DNA from 2 places in the Bacillus sp. N5-665 genome. Region 1 is predicted to be linked to the other one. Evidence: a T-box and tRNA genes for the amino acid it is inferred to sense, from the RefSeq annotation. Region 1 holds a T-box; the other holds one or more tRNA genes.

Region 1 (9,019 bases):
CGCAAAAAACTATTACTTTTTCTTTCTATCATTATTTTATTAATCGCACAAGCTCTTCAGCTTACTTTCAATACTTTCGAAGGTTGGGGAGGACCTACTCCATTCATAAACTATGTAGACTTCTGGACAATACAAGGTTTTCTTCGCAATTTATTCTTTAATGGCTATCACCCTATTTTCCCTTGGTTCTCGTTCTTCTTAATCGGTATGATAATTGGCAGGTTAGATCTTCATAATAAGAAAATTAGAGAAAGATTACTCTTACTGGGTATTACAATTACAATATTGTCAGAACTTTTATCAAAAGGGCTTACTCACTTTTTTATTCCATACATCGGCAAAGAGGCTGCCACATTTTTATTTAATACAGGACCCATCTTACCAAATGTATTATATATTTTATCTGCTACAGGATCCGCTATTGCTATATTAATCATTTGCCTCAACATCGCTGAAAAATATAGAAATAATTGGTTTGTCACTTCCATTGTACAAACAGGACAATTAACATTAACTCATTATGTCAGTCATGTATTTATCGGTATTGGGACGTTAATTCTATTAAATAAAATGGAACAACAATCACTACTATTCGTTTTATTATTTGCTAGTGGATTTTTCATTTTCAGCATTTTAATTAGTGTGTTATGGGGAAAGAAATTTTCTAGAGGACCTATCGAATGGATTATGAGGAAATTAGCCGGATAAATTTCCATCATACAAAAAGGAAGTTGGAATGATTCCAACTTCCTTTTTTCTTTAATGAGCCGCGCTTAATTTAATTCGAACTTTCGCTTCACCTAAAGATAGTTCATCGTCTTCATTCGTTAAGTGATCAAATGTAAATTGCTTAACGAGTAAATTTTCTTCCAATAAATCTTTATGGTTCGTTAATGTTCGTTGTAGTTCTTCCTCTGTATCAAGAATAACATCGACTCGTAAATTAACCGGTAAATTCAACTGCTTACGATATTCTTGAACCGCTCGAATGAATTCGCGCGCTACTCCTTCTTGTAACAATTCTTCCGTTACATTCGTATCTAACATAACTGTATATTGTCCGTTAGTCGTATTAGAGAACCCTGATTTCGCAACTTTCTCTACTAGTACATCTTCAGCTGTTACAACTACCTCTTCTCCTGATGCTGCTTCGTAAACTGCTCTTTCTGTAGATACAAAGTGTTGTACTTCTTCTTTTGATAATTGTTTTAACCATCCATTTAATGCATTCACATTTTTACCAAACTTCGGCCCAGCTGCTTTAAAATTCAACTTTAATTGATAGGACATGTATTTCGTTTCATCGAGTTCAACATGAAACGCTTTGACATTTAGCTCATCCATGACGATATCACGATAAGATTCCCAATCCATATCATTTTCATTATGCGCTAGTAATACAAGTTCTGCTAAAGGCTGTTTTACTTTTAAAGAATGCTGATTACGGTTACTTCTTCCTAGTTCAACAACTTGTAAAACAGCATCCATTTCCGCTTCTAGTTTCGGCTGAAGTAGTGATTCATTTACAACTGGATAATCCTCTAAATGAACGCTACTTCCAGTTAAATTTAAATAAATATCTTCAGCGACAAACGGTGTAAATGGTGCGATTAATTTACTAATTGTTACAAGTACTTCATGTAGTGTCTCATATGCAGCTGCTTTTTCAGCATTCATACCAGATTCCCAGAAACGATTACGTGATCGTCTTACATACCAGTTACTTACTTCATCTACAAGCGCCGCGATTTCACGAGCTGCATTCGTAAATTGATAATCATCAAGTGCTGTTCTCACTTTTTTCGTTGTGCTATGCAATCTTGATAATACCCATTCATCCAATTTCGTTCGCTTTACATCATACGTTTCATTCGGGTTATACTCATCTAAATTTGCATATAAGACGTAGAAGCTATACACATTGACTAATGTATCTACAAATTTAGATTTTGCTTCCAGTACTGTTCTTTCCGAGAAACGTTTCGCATTCCACGGAGCACTGTCAACGAGTAGCGCCCATCTTAATGCATCTGCACCAAACTGATTTACTAAATCAACTGGATCTAGTGCATTCCCTTTACTTTTAGACATTTTCTGTCCTTCTTCGTCTAATACATGCCCTAGTGATAACACTCGTTTATATGGAACTTTTCCTGTATATAGTGCTGATACTGCTAATAAACTATAAAACCAGCCGCGTGTTTGATCAATGCCTTCTGCAATAACATCCGCTGGAAACTGTTCTTCAAATAACTTTTTATTTTCAAATGGATAATGATATTGCGCAAATGGCATGGAACCACTATCAAACCAAACATCAATTACTTCTGGTGTACGATTCATTTTACTTCCGCATTTTTCGCAGCAAACTTGCACTTCATCTACATACGGCTTATGCAATTCCAAATCTTCAGGTGTTTCTTTCGTACTATGCTCTCTTAAGTCAGCAATGCTTTTCGGCGCGAATTGATGATCGCAACTTTCACATTCCCATACGTTTAATGGTGTTCCCCAATATCTATTTCGGCTAATATTCCAGTCCACCATATTTTCTAAAAACTTACCAAATCGTCCATGTTTCATATGGTCTGGATACCAAGTAACAGAATCGTTATTTTGTAAAAATGTATCCTTAATTGCAGTTGTTCGGATTAACCAACTCTCTCCTGCGTAATAAAGAAGTGGTGAATCACAACGCCAACAATGTGGGTAGCTATGTTCATACTTTTCTTTATGGTATAGTAAGCCTTCCTTCGCTAAATAACGAACGATATCCACGTCACAATCTTTTACAAATTTCCCTTTCAAAAATGGTACTGCTTCTGTATATTCACCTTTCTCATCTACAACATGCAAGAATGACAATCCTTCACTTTGAACGACTCTATAATCGTCCTCCCCATATGCTGGAGCGATATGAACGAGTCCTGTACCACTATCTGCCGTGACAAAATCGGCTGCGATAACTCGATAGCCATTTGTAACTTCCTTCATTGGAAATGGCGGCATATAAGATGTGTTTACTAATTCTTCACCTTTATGAACAGATAATACTTCATAGTTTTCTTTTAATACATCTTCTACACGTTCTTTCGCAACAATGTATACATGACCTTCTTGTTTCACTTTCACGTATTCCATATTTGGATGTACAGCGAGCGCAACATTTGCTGGAAGTGTCCAAGGTGTCGTTGTCCAACCTAGGAAATATTCATTTTCACTATCTTTCACTTTAAACTTAACTGTTGCACTTAAATCTTTTACTGTTTTATACCCTTGTGCAACTTCATGTGAACTTAGTGAAGTTTGACAACTTGGGCAATATGGTGAAACTCTATGTCCCTTATACAATAATCCTTTTTCATGAATCGTCCCTAAAATATGCCATACACTTTCGATATATGGATTCTCTAACGTAACGTATGGATCATCCATATCTACCCAATAACCGATGCTTTCAGTGAATTCACGCCACTGCTTCTCATATGTGAATACACTTTCTTTACACTTCTGAATAAATGGCTCAATTCCATACTCTTCGATTTCATGTTTACCAGAAATACCGAGTTGCTTCTCAACACCTAATTCTACAGGTAAACCGTGTGTATCCCATCCCGCTTTTCGTAGCACTTTATAACCAGCCATCGTTTTATATCTTGCTACTACATCTTTAATTGTCCGTCCAAGCGCATGACCTACATGCGGTAATCCATTCGCCGTTGGTGGTCCTTCATAAAATACGAAAGACTGTGCGCCTTCTCGATTCTGAATTGATTGCTCGAAAATACTTTGCTCGTTCCACTGCTTACGAATACGTGTTTCTCTCCCTACAGCTGACTCTTTTACATCTACTTTCTTCATCTACAATCACTCCTTTTGAATATTTTAAAGCACACAAAAAACCCGTCCCCATGAAGTAGGGACGGGTTTAACCGCGTTACCACCCTAATTCTATTAGCTCTTCGCTAATAGCACTTAGCAACGTACTATCATACGTGTTCTTTGTAACGGTAGACATCCGTCCGGGCTTACTTATTTTCAGCCTCGGCTCCTCGGAGATGATTTTCAAATAATGTCTGCACACCGGCTTTCAGCTATACACCGGCTCTCTGGGGAACAATTCATTATTTTACTCGTTCTCGTCTTCAGATTTGTATACTTTATTAAAAGCTATTTTATGCCATTGGGCAATAAATTGTCAACTAATTCGAAATATATATTTATTTATATCCTTTTTTCCCTATTCCTATACAATTATTTCTCAAATTCTTGTATTCCAGCTAAATCTTCATCTTCTTCAATAAGCTCAGCAAAGAATCCTGATTCATCCTCACGAAGAACAATTTCAAGCTCTTCCTTCGCCTCTTCAATTCTGTTTAACTGTGCTAAATAACAAGCGCGATCGTATCTTGCTAACAAATCACTCGCATCTATTGTTAATACATCATTTGTTATTTTTTCTGCCTTTAGTGTTTGGCCGGTATCATGATATGAAGATGCTAAAGAAAGAAGAATTGCTGCTTCATTTGGATGATGTATAGAAGCATTTTCTAATACATGAATTGCCTCTTCAAACCTTTCTTGACTTTGATACATTTCTCCTAAAGCAAGAAACGCTCTACTTACAAACGGTGTTTGCTCCATTAATTGTAAGGTAATCTTTTCTGCTTTTCTTTCTTCTCCTATTTTAAAGAATACTTGCGCTTGTAAAAGAAGCGTATCATAATCATCTGGTAACTCTCGAACCATTTGCTTCGTTATTTCTGAAGCATCCCGTAACATATCTTCTTCCTCACACGCTATGAAAAGATTTACAAGTTGCTTCGCTACATCGTAATCCCATTTATTTTCTAACGATGTTTGCAATACATCTATCGCCTCTTTATACATCGCCACATTCTCGTAAAATAGTGAAAATCGCTGCGCTGCCATACTATTTTTTTGATTTAACTTTAACGAAATTTCATACAAATCAATGATTGTAGTAATAATCGAAATTTCTTTCGCACGGTTTTTCATACGATAAAAAGCTCTCGTAATTATGGATTTCTTCGGCTGTTCATTTTGTTGACGTTCAATCCATCTTTCCGTCACCGCAGATGCAGCATACATAAATGCCATACTTCTTTCTGCCTTCTTCACCTTTAATGTATGAAGAAAATCTCGTATGTTAGACAATTTCTTATGTTGTTCTATCGCTTTTACATACACATCAAATATTCGTTCATTATTTGCATCTTTTTGTATAACTTTCATTGCAATTTCAATTGCTTTTTCATTTCTTTTTTTCACTAACACTTTGGCATAATGATATAGAACTTCTATATGCTCACTATCTAATTGAAGTGCCTCTTCAATCTGTGCTTGTTCTTTATCTATTTCATCCATCGCTCCATACACATATGCAATCGCATCTAATCGCCATATTTCAGGTGCTTCGTCCGCTAATTGTTCTAGTTCTGTCAGTAACTCTTCCTGAAGACTCATTTCTACTGAAAGCTGCGCCAAATATTCCATATTAATATGCATCGGCTCTTCTTTCATAGCCTGAACCATATGACTTTGTTCTTTAGAACGATTTTCTTCTTTTTCGTATATTTCTGCAAGCTGTAAATGTACACCTTCGAAATTCTCATCAAGCTCTAAACATGTTTCATACGCTTGTTTTGCTTCCGTCAATTGCCCTAATACCATAAGTGTTTCACCCATTCGGTAATAAGGTAATGCCGTTTCCTTTTGTTCTATCGCCTTATTATACCTTTTCATCGCTTGGCCGTACTGCCCAATAGATTCATATAAAATACCTGTATAACAACCGTATTCGCTTATTTCATTTCTTTCTTTGTGTAACGTTCTTAAGAATGCTATACCTCTTTGTACAAATACCGTTCCTTTAATTCGATTCACATATTCATCTAACGCACTTGCCACATTATATTCGCTCTGCTTTATACCACTCTCTAACTTAGACAAAGCTACTTTAAACCCTTCTTCATTTCCACCAAGTTCAACCTCAGCATCCCATAGAACCATTCCCGCATTCATAAGAAAATCTTGGCTCTTTTCAATTTGTTTTTCAATACCGAGAATATATTGTTTCGCTTCCTTGTATTGTTCTTTCGCCATATAAACTTGCGTAAGTCCAAAGTGAGAATAAACATCATCATGATTTTCTTCTAATGCACGATTATACAATGTTTCTGCTTCTTCCAGACTATCATTTTGAAAATGATAGTCACCGAGTTTTACGTATAGAGGTGCCTTATCGTCACAATTCTCAATACCTTTTAATAAAATTTCTTTCGTACTTTCCTCATCCTTCAAATCAGACTCGTATATTTCCGAAAGTTTCGTATAGATGTAAGGCGCATTACTATCCAAATAAATCGCTACTTTAAGCCCTTTTATCGCTAAATGTAATTTCCCTAAATGATGCGCACATCTCGCGCGCTCATACCATACATGTGCCTCATTTTTATTCTCTCTTAATAGGTCATTAAAAATTTCATACGCTTCTTCATATCTTTCTAAATCTATTAATATTAATCCGTGATTCGTTAAAGTGAATCTTTCTGGACTACGTTCTAAAGCAACTTGAGAAAACTGCAACGCCTTTTCAGATTGATCGATATACATGTATGATAAAGCGAGAAAACTCCAAGTAATCGGCTGATCTGCGTCTAATTGTAATGATGAACGAAAACTTGAAATCGCTTCTATATAACTCTCCTGTTCAAAAGCATATCTTCCGTTTATTAAATGATATAAAGCACGATTATTTTTCTTCTCAACACTTGTCAGCATTTGCCCGGCTTTTTCTAATTCTTGAAGGCGAATAAAGCACTGCGCACCATGCAATTTAACAAAATCTGAGTTTGGAAACTTCTCCATTAACTTTTCAATACAACATATAATAAACTCATTATCTACTTCAACATCTAAATGCTTAACCGTATATAACCACGTATTCGGATTATCACTCGTCTCTTTTAAAAATTGTACTAAGTTATGAATCCCCTCTTTATCATGTTCATCTAAATGATCCGTAAGAGAAAAAACAGATTTAAAATAATGATTTTCTTCTTCATTTAAAAATGCTAATCGCTCCTTCTTTTCTTTCGGAACAAACGTAATCGCTAAACAACCTGTGTAACGATATTTTTCTTGTAACTTACTATATTCCACAATAACTGGTTCTATAAAGTTCGGATCTTGAACATAAAAAGCTTGTAACGTATCATCATATCCAGATAGCACTTGTACATGTGAAGCATGCTCAATATCTATACTTAATAAAACAGGAATCCCTTCATCCAGCAGTCTCTTATAATTTTCCTCATTACCTTTAAAATAACGATATTCATAACCTAATTCTTCTAAATAAGAAACAGTATCTGAAAACTTTGAGCCTGTCATATCAAAAATAAACTCTGCTATTTCATCTTGTGTACGTTTTTCTCCCCATAACTGCAACATCATTTCTAAACTTGTCGGAACACAATAATTATCCTTTTGTACAATCGGAACTATCGGTAAATACACCTTTTTTCCATCTGGATTTTTTTCTAAATTATGATATAAAGACTCTTTTAAACTTTTTTCTTCTTTTAATAACTGTTGTAAATCTACAAGTTTATTCATTTTGTAAAGCGCTTCTGCACGTAAATGTACAAAGTAAGCTTTATACGCATGATAAGGAAGCTGATTATTTATATTATCTATTACCGCTAACATTTCTTCATACTTCCTTAAATCTAATAAATATTTTACCTTTTCAAAATGAAAATATGGTACTTGCGGGAACTTTACAATCGCATCATCAATTAGCTGTAAAGCACGTTTTTGTTCTCCTTTATTCGCATATAATTGTGATAATAAATAGGTAGATAGCTCTTCACAATCTTTATGCTGCATGCCAGCTATAAATTGTTCTTCTGCTTTCTCCCATTCACCTGTATGCATATAGACGTAGCCCCATTTATCAAATACGGCACGTGAACTGTACTCCTCTGCCTTTTGCATATAGATTAGGGCTTCTTCATTTCGTTTCATTTCCAACAAACATCGTACTAACGTAAAATATGTTTTCGCTAAAAGATCAGCTTCTATTTCTTCTTTATTTACCTCTTCTAATGAGTCTTTTAACAACTGTTCTACTTCAAGTATTTTCCGCTCATCAATTAACTCATCACAATATAAAGAGAGCGTTCTCATATTTGGGAATTTTTTGTAGGCGTAGCGAATGAGGAATGAACTGTATTGGTGCATAAGCCCTTCATCAGTAAGACGTATTAATATGTCAAACTCCTTATGCGAAGGAACACTAGCAAGCCAATTCTTCAAATAAGATAAAGTATTCTTTTCTTTTATATATGAAATTTCATTATTTATTTCCTGTAATCCATCTATAAATCTCTTGTCTTTCAAACAAGCATCTAACTGCTTAAAATCTAGCATGTATTCACCTCGAATATTTATTTATACTGCTACTTGCTTAGATTTTACACATCATATTGTAGGTATTCAACTAAAATCTCTTATAATGGATGGTATTAATTAATATTATTCAAATTTATAACAAAATATAGTAAAAATGATTGTTTTTCTCCATATTTTGTTTAATTAAATGGAATAACGTAACATGAGGATCTTATCTTTTGGAAGCCGAAATCCGTACATGGAATTATATCGGCGATAATTCAAATATATCAGCGATTATACGGTGCATATCGACTTACTACATATAATGACATTTTTTTCATTTATCAAATTTCAAATCTACAAAAACACCGTAATGATCGCTAGGAAATACGCCAGATGAAGTTAATGATGAATTCCCAAATATAGATACGTTTTCAATTATAGGAAATCTCATTGGGGCATTTTCTTGTATCATAATCCAGTCATATCTTTTGTCTTTCTTTATCTCTCCTCTTAAATTAGGATTCTTTCTATACTCTAAAGTTGGTTGAACCTCTTTAAGCTGCGCTACATCTATCCAATGATTATTTATTAAATA
Region 2 (9,019 bases), 2.2 Mb from region 1:
AGAACTGTCTCACCTGTTTTGACTTCAATTGTTTTATAAGTTACATCTGTTTCTTTTTCTGCTTTGTTCTCTTTCTTTTGTTTTGTATCTGTACTTTCTTGTTTTATCGTTTGGGCCGCATTTGTTTTTTTATATGAACTTAACATCGGTAAAGTGCCGATTTTTATATCGTAATAAAATATATAACCAAGAACAAGCACGAATAAGAATATACCTAATCTCTTCATATTCTTCACTCCTTTGCTAGGAATATATGCTTGTCCAAAAAAAAAATGCCTATTTAGGCATTTTTTTTCGTTCTTATTTTTCTTTCGGTTTTGGAACTTCTTTAATCGTTAAGTAAAGAACAATTAAAACAACTGCGATATAAATGAATGTTGAACCAGGTACAACAATTTTGAATAGATCCATAATCATAAAGAAGATTGTTGGAATTGTGTAGCTGTACGCAGTTAACGTCCATACTTGCTTATAAGATAATTTACGTTGACCGCTCATAGCAGAACCAATAAACGCAAGTAAAGTAATTCCTAAGAAAGTAATAAACAATTGGAATAGGTATACTAACACGCCGATAACAGCTAGTAAAATTGGATAAATACTATCGAATACAGAAATGAAATCTTGCAAATCTTTCTTCTCAAGAGATGTCCCTAATAAATCATTATAGGAGTATGTTTGTGTTTGACCATTTCCTATAGAAACTACTTTATCTTTTAAAATAAATAAACCAGTTTTGTTTTGATATGTTTCTATATCTGTTGTATTGGGATCAAATACGAAAAGAGCATCTCCCTCTTCCTTTAGAATAGGTTGTTCAATATCTGCTTTTAGTTCACCGTTTTCGATTTTAAAATCAGGTAAATCTTTTTCGATTGCTTGATTTACCATGGTAACACTATCTTGAATAAAGCTACCGTAAAAGAATGTTCTTGGAATAGTAGTGATTAGACAAAGTAGCATAATATACAAAATGGTTTTTCCGATTTTTTGAAAACGGAATAGCGCCATATCTTTAGGCGAATATACGCTTTTTGCTAATTGGGTAAATATGGACATAGATTCACTTCCTTTATGTATGTATAAAATCATTGTAACGTAGGAATCTAGAGAATCTCAAGATATATTATATTTACATATAGTGGAGATAACTAAATTTCTTTTTATTAATTTTCTTCTTTTATATGAGAAAAATACAATTGACACTTTTCTTTGCCATATGGTAAATTTATCTTACATTTCTTAAAGGATATATCTGATAGGAATTCCTTTATTTGATATGTTGTTACATACATAATTGTGGACCCTTAGCTCAGCTGGTTAGAGCAGACGGCTCATAACCGTCCGGTCGTAGGTTCGAGTCCTACAGGGTCCATATCCATTTCACATGTTTATTATGTTAGTGGGAAGCTTCCTTGTAGAAGGGAGCTTTTTTTACGGAATATATGAGCATTTTAATTGAAAAGAAGTGGGATTTTTGCTACGTTAATGATAGCAAGACAATGTGATTTATTTGTTTGCACCCTATGGCAATTAGGGTAGAATGAAGTTGTATGTCACTTAAGTGGCAATACATAAACTGGGAGGAATATAACAATGGCAAAACACGAATTACCAAATTTACCTTATGCGTATGATGCTTTAGAGCCTCACTTTGACAAAGAAACAATGAACATCCATCATACAAAACATCATAACACTTACATTACAAACTTAAACGCTGCTTTAGAAGGTCATGCAGAATTAGCTGACAAAAGCGTAGAAGAATTAGTTGCAAACTTAAACGAAGTACCAGAAGCGATCCGTACAGCAGTACGTAACAATGGTGGCGGACATGCTAACCATACATTCTTCTGGACAATCTTATCTCCAAACGGCGGCGGACAACCAGTAGGCGAACTTGCAACTGCAATTGAAGCGAAATTCGGTAGCTTCGATGCATTCAAAGAAGAATTCGCAAAAGCTGGGGCAACTCGTTTCGGTTCTGGTTGGGCTTGGTTAGTAGTAAACAATGGTGAGTTAGAAGTAACAAGCACGCCAAACCAAGATTCTCCTCTAACTGAAGGTAAAACTCCAGTTGTAGGTTTAGATGTTTGGGAACATGCTTACTACTTAAATTACCAAAACCGTCGTCCTGACTACATCGGTGCATTCTGGAACGTTGTAGATTGGAACGCTGCTGAAAAACGTTACCAAGAAGCAAAATAATTGTAATAACGATAGAAAAAGCTAGGAGAATGCTCCTAGCTTTTTTCTATGCTTTCCTTTTACATAATTGGGCTTGTCTTTGGAAGACTAGAACATGAAGTAAAGGAGAGTTGTGTATGAAGTGGAAACATATAATTGGTGACGTTGAAGTGAATCGGGATTTAGTGTTGTTGCTCCTTATTGGAGGTTTATACACGCTCGCAATTTCTTTATCGAATACGTTTGTTAACATTTATTTATGGAAACAAACACAAAATTATGTGAATCTTGGCTTGTATAATTTGGCCAGCGTTGTATTACAGCCTCTCACATTTCTTATAGGTGGGAAATTAGCGAAGCGTATTGATCGCTCAATCTTGTTACGAATAGGCGTAGGCACGTTAGCTATTTTTTTTATCGTTGTTTTAGTAGCGGGAAAAAGCGCTTCTCACTATATTTTATTAATGGGGGCTCTTTTAGGAGTCGGATATGGTTTTTACTGGCTCGCGTTTAACTTATTAACATTTGAGATTACAGAACCAGAAACAAGAGATTTCTTTAATGGGTTTCTTGGACTTCTTACATCCTTCTCTGGCATGATTGGACCGATAGCAGCTGGATACACAATTTCACGTATGGAAAAATGGAGTGGCTATACGGTCATATTCTTTCTTTCGTTACTGTTGTTTGCAATTGCTGTCATTTTAAGCTTTTTTGTATCTAAGAGAGAATGTGAAGGACGGTATGAAATTGTACAAGTATTGAAAGAGCGGCAGATTGATAAAAATTGGGGAAGAATTACACGTGCTCATTTTTTCCAAGGGTTGAGAGAGGGAACGTTTATTTTTGTGATTTCCGTATACGTGTATTTAGCGACGGATAGCGAACTCGCCTTAGGAAAATATAGCTTAGTAAATTCTGCTGTATCATTTGTATGTTACTACTTAGTCACTCGTATGTTAAAGAAAGAGTGGCGGAAAAAAGCAATTTTGCTTGGAGGCATTATTTTATATGCTGTCGTATTTTTAGTTATATTCAATGTTACATACGCAAAATTACTTATTTATGCAGCGTGTATTGCGGTTGCATACCCTATTTTGCTCGTTCCGTACGGATCCATGACATATGATGTAATTGGCAGAGCGAAAAATGCGAGAGAGTGGCGTGTAGAGTATGTAGTTGTCCGGGAATTATGGTTAAATGCAGGAAGAATTTGTTCGATTTTAAGTTTTTTATGTGCTGTATTATTCTTTCCGCCTGAAAAAAGTTTGCCTTACTTATTATGTATTTTAGGTGCAGGACATTTCCTTATTTATTTTGCAGTTAAAAATGTCAAATATGATGAGGAAAATGCGAGTAAAACAAGTGTTGTAACGCAAGCGACTGCGCAGAATCAAACAGAACCAGAAGGTTAACTTCTCGGTTGTTTTATGCTAGAATAGAAAAAGATGTAAGACAGCAGTGAGGACACCTGTATGAAGGTGTCCCTTTCACATTACATAGCTGTTGGTAGAGGGGGTTTGTATGAGCAAGAAGCAGAAACAACAAAAGAAAAAGACTCACGTTCCTTTTCGGTTAAACGTGCTGTTTTTCTGCGTGTTTTTAATGTTCTCCGCGGTTATTGTAAGGCTTGGATATGTACAAATTGTTCGCGGTGAGGAATATAAGAATGAAGTGGAGAGGAAAGAAAACTCGACGATAAGTAATCCTGTACCACGTGGGAAAATATTTGACCGTTATGGGCGAGCTGTAGTAGATAATGCAGCTGTTCGTACGATTACATTTACAAAAATGAAAGGATCAACTGCAGAGGCTCGTTTAGAAACAGCGAAAAGGCTAGCAGAGTTGATTGAAGTACCGACAGATAAATTAACAGATCGTGATAAAAAAGATTATTGGCTTGCTATGCATAAAGAGGAAGCGAAAGAAAAAATTACGAATAAAGATCGTCAAGAGTTAAAAGATAAAAAAATTGACGATAAAGAATTAGATGAGCGTCAACGAAGTCGCGTGACAGAAGAAGAAGTGAATCAATTATCCGCAAAAGATTTAGAAATACTAGCGATTAAAAGCAAAATGGACGGCGGATATGCAATGACACCACAAGTTATAAAAAAAGATGCTACAGAAGAAGAATATGCGATTATTAGTGAAAACCTAGCAGCATTACCGGGTGTAGATACGAATGTTGATTGGGATCGAAAATATACGTATGATGATTTATTCCGAAGTGTACTTGGCGGGGTGTCAACGTCTGATGAAGGGTTACCGAGAGAAAGGCTAGATTACTATCTTGTTCGTGATTATAATCGAAATGACCGCGTAGGGAAAAGTTATCTTGAACAGCAATATGAAGATAGCCTACACGGTACGAAAGCAGAAGTGAAAAATATTACAGATAAAAACGGTAATATTTTAGAAACGATTAATGTCGCACAAGGACAACGAGGTAATGACCTGAACTTAACAATCGATATGGAATTACAAAAACGTGTAGAAGAAATTATCACTAAAAATTTATTGAAATATAAAGGGGGACAACCTCTTTTAGATCGTGCATTCGTTGTAATGATGAATCCGAAAAATGGTGAAGTTTTATCTATGGCAGGGAAACAGTTAGTGAATGAAAATGGCGAAACGAAAGTACAAGATTTCGCCTTAGGAACGATGACAAGTTCTTATCCGATGGGATCAACTGTAAAAGGTGCGACAGTACTTACAGGGTATCAAACAGGTGCGATTCAACCAGGTTCAGTTCAACTCGATGAACCAATCGTATTGAAAGGAACGCCGAAAAAATCTTCTTGGAAGACGATGGGGTATATTAATGATCTGACAGCGTTAAAAATGTCTTCTAACGTATATATGTTCAAAACAGCGATGAATCTCGCAGGTGTTCAATATGTGAGAGGTGGTACGTTAGATATACCACAAAAAGCATTTGATACGATGCGTTATTATTTCGGACAGTTTGGACTTGGTGTGAAAACAGGTATTGATTTACCGAATGAATCTGCGGGTCAAATAGGTAAGGGAACTCAGCCAGGTTTCCTATTAGATTTATCAATTGGACAGTACGATACGTATACACCACTTCAATTAGCACAATATGTTTCAACAATTGCAAATGGTGGTTACCGTATGCAGCCGCAAGTTGTAAAGGAAATTCGTCAGCCGGCAGCGAAACCAGAAGAAACTGGAAAAGTTGTTCATTCAATGGAACCGAAAGTACTAAACCGTATTGATATGCCTGAATCACAAATTAAACGTGTTCAGGAAGGATTTAGACAAGTATTTAACGAGTCTAGTGGTACAGCTTCGAAATACTTTGCAGGTGCACCTTATAAAGCTGCTGGTAAAACAGGTACAGCTCAAACTGTGTATGGCGGAGATAAAGAGATTGGTAGAAAGGCAAACGGTGAGCGTAAAGAAACATATAACTTAACGTTAGTAGGCTATGCGCCACTTGAAGATCCTGAAGTAGCATTTTCTGTTGTTGTACCTTGGGTAGATGATAAATCAGGTATTAACGGATATATTAGCCGTGACATTATGGACGCGTACTTTGATTTGAAAAAAGTAGAAAATGGCGAAGTTTCAAAAGATGAAATAGATAATAAAAAGAAAAATAGAGATCAAGATGACGAATAAAAAAGTTGTAAAAAAAGCACACTATCTGAAAAGATAGTGTGCTTTTTTTTATGATTCATGCATACGTTTTAATAAGGCGGACAAGCATATTATATCGAAAAAATAAGAGATCTCACAAATGATACTTACACAAGCCTCTAGAGGATAACGATTTTATGAGCCAATCATTAGTGAAGATGAACGATGGCTACGGATTAAAGTTTTACTTAATGTTGATTCTTGTGGAACTTTACAAAACTTTTACAAACAATTAAAACCGAATTAATAGTTTAGCAGTATTCTTATATCTGTAATCCTGTTATTTCCGGTTACTTCTAGGAGGAAGAACACGTGAAATGGATAAGTGCATCGATTAAAGTTTTCATACTGTCGACTTGTTTCCTTTATGTTGGCACGTCTACTGTATTTGCTGTGAATGAAATGGGAGAAGTGAGAGTTGATGGATCCTCAACAGTTTTTCCTGTTATAGAAGCAGTAGCGGAGGAATATACAAAGGTGCATCCAAACGTGAAGATTTCCATCAGTGTTTCTGGAACAGGAGGAGGATTTAATCGTTTCAGTAAAGGAGAAGTAGATATAAATAATGCTTCGAGAGCAATGAAACAAGTAGAAGAAAATGAAATGAAGAAAAACTCCATTCAGTTTACACCGTTTGAAGTCGCTTACGATGGTCTTACGATCGTTGTGAATCACCAAAATACTTGGGTAGACAATATGACGGTAGACGAGTTACGTCTATTATGGAGTGAAGATGAAAGCGAAAAGCGATGGTCACAAATTCATTCATCATGGCCACGTGAACAGGTGAAGTTTTATGCGCCAGGTGTAGACTCTGGTACGTATGATTATTTTCAAAATGTCATCTTACAAAATAGTCGCATTGTAAAAAAAGTCTCTTTGTCTGAAGATGATCAAGTTATTATGCAAGGGGTAATGAATGATAAAAATGCCATTGCTTTTGTAGGATATGCTTATTATATGGCCAATCGAGATAAGGTGAGAGCAATAAAAGTGAATGGTGTACTTCCGACGAAAGATACCATTCAATCAGGTAAGTATAAGCCATTATCTAGGCCACTATTTGCTTATGTGAATGATGCATCTATCCGAAATAAAATGAATGTAGCAAATTATATTGAGTTTATGATTCAGCATGTTGGTAATCTCGCTGAAGAGGTTGGATATGTAAAATTACCAAAAGAAAAATACAATGAACAGCTGCGGATGTTAACAGAAATAAAAAGGTAATGTCAGGGTGGAAAGGGGTTTTCATCTTTGGCTCATAATGACAAAAGTCAAATTACATTTTCTGTACAACATTTGATTGAAAGAAATACAAAACAAAGAAAAAAAACGCAGCGAATCAATCGAATCGTTCCATTATTACTAAAAATAATTGCTAGCGTGTCTATTGTAACGACACTTGGAATTATTTTTACATTGGTAAATGAAACAATGATGTTTTTTCAAACAATACCATTACACTCCTTTTTGACGGGAAAAGAATGGTTACCTTTTTTTGAAGATCCTAAATTCGGTATATTACCACTTATATGTGGAACGTTCCTTGTAACAGCAATTGCCATGTTCGTAGCAATTCCTATCGGTTTAGCGTGTGCCGTATTTTTAAGCGAATATGCTTCAAGCAGTGCAAGGAAAGTATTAAAACCGATGTTAGAATTATTAGCAGGTATCCCGACAATTGTATATGGTTTTTTTGCATTAACAGTTGTCACACCACTTTTACAACGGATTATACCAGATTTACAGTTTTTTAATGCGATTAGTCCAGGTATTGTTATTGGCTTTATGATGATACCTACAATTGCATCTCTATCTGAAGACGCGATGAGAGCTGTAGCGAAAGGAACGAAAGAAGCTTCGTTAGCACTTGGAGCAACTCGGTTTGAGATGGTAAAACAAGTCGTGTTTCCTTCGGCTTTTACAGGGATTATGGCAGCGATCATATTAGCTGCTTCCAGAGCAATTGGTGAAACGATGATAGTTGTAATTGCAGCGGGATCTACACCGAATGTATCGCTCGATCCGACACACTCTATTCAAACGCTAACAGCCTATATTGTGCAAGTGAGCTTAGGTGATGCTCCGCATGGAACAATTACGTATTACAGCATGTACGCTGTAGGCGCAACGTTATTCTTGTTTACTCTTATAATGAACATCATTTCATACTCTATTATGCGCCGCTTTAGGAGGGTGACATAATATGCGAATGTTGAATCATAAAAAAATACAAGAAAATATGGCATCACGTTTTTTAAAAGACCGAGTTTACAAGTTGTTATTTTATATAGCAATTTTGTTTTCAATAGTAATACTGCTTATTTTACTTTTTCAAATTTTTGAAAAAGGTATAAGTTACCTTTCGTTAGATTTCTTTACAAACTTCGCTTCGCGTAATCCGAAAGAAGCTGGGATTGCTGCAGCTTTGTCAGGAACAATATTATTTATGAGTATTGTTATACCAGTCTCCTTTATATTTGGAGTTGGAACTGCTCTTTATTTGGAGCAATATGCGAAGGAATCTATATTTAAAAAGGTAATAGAAATTAATAATCAAACGTTAGCAGGAGTACCTTCCGTTGTATTTGGATTACTCGGCTTAACTATTTTTGTATATGCTCTTCATTTAGGGGAGAGTATTATTGCGGCGGCACTGACGATGAGTTTACTCGTTTTACCGACAGTTGTTGTAGCGAGTCAAGAAGCGATACGATCTGTACCAAGTTCATTATTAGAAGCTTCTTACGGATTAGGTGCTACGAAGTGGCAAACGATGTATCAAATTGTATTGCCATCTGCTTTCCCGGGAATTATAACGGGTTGTACGTTAGCGATATCAAGGGCAATTGGAGAAGCGGCACCGCTATTAGTTATCGGGGCACTTGCATTTGCAAATTATGTTCCATTTAGTATGTTTGATAGATTTACAGTTTTACCAATTCAAATTTTTAATTGGATGAGTAGACCGCAAGAAGAATTTCAGTATGTAGCAGCTGCTGGGATGATTGTTTTGTTAGGTTTATTACTCTTTATCAATATGTTTGTCTTATGGTTACGAAATCGAAAATAAGTTGGAAATGGATGAAAGGGGAATTCAAATGGTAGCAACAGTAGTAAATGTACAGGTGAAAAACGAGGAGAAAATCGAGACTGCACC

The links. The T-box of region 1 lies ahead of ileS (isoleucine--tRNA ligase). A T-box ahead of a tRNA ligase gene usually reads a tRNA of that ligase, here a tRNA-Ile.
Region 2: it has a tRNA-Ile gene. The T-box ahead of ileS (isoleucine--tRNA ligase) is inferred to sense a tRNA for this amino acid. The anticodon was not compared.

Annotation. Positions count from the first base shown of each region.
Region 1 is NZ_CP093325.1:3,395,492-3,404,510, forward strand. It holds gene MNO09_RS19975 (DUF418 domain-containing protein) at 1-708, shown strand, start outside; gene ileS (isoleucine--tRNA ligase) at 760-3,861, opposite strand; T-box leader at 3,916-4,155, opposite strand; gene MNO09_RS19985 (bacteriocin-processing peptidase family protein) at 4,255-8,457, opposite strand; partial or broken gene MNO09_RS19990 (endonuclease/exonuclease/phosphatase family protein) at 8,759-9,019, opposite strand, start outside.
Region 2 is NZ_CP093325.1:1,158,784-1,167,802, forward strand. It holds gene yqfZ (protein YqfZ) at 1-227, opposite strand, end outside; gene MNO09_RS08390 (DUF1189 domain-containing protein) at 301-1,059, opposite strand; tRNA gene MNO09_RS08395 (tRNA-Ile) at 1,302-1,375, shown strand; gene sodA (superoxide dismutase [Mn]) at 1,597-2,208, shown strand; gene MNO09_RS08405 (MFS transporter) at 2,325-3,602, shown strand; gene MNO09_RS08410 (peptidoglycan D,D-transpeptidase FtsI family protein) at 3,712-5,838, shown strand; gene phoX (phosphate ABC transporter substrate-binding protein PhoX) at 6,169-7,086, shown strand; gene pstC (phosphate ABC transporter permease subunit PstC) at 7,114-8,064, shown strand; gene pstA (phosphate ABC transporter permease PstA) at 8,066-8,932, shown strand; gene pstB (phosphate ABC transporter ATP-binding protein) at 8,961-9,019, shown strand, end outside.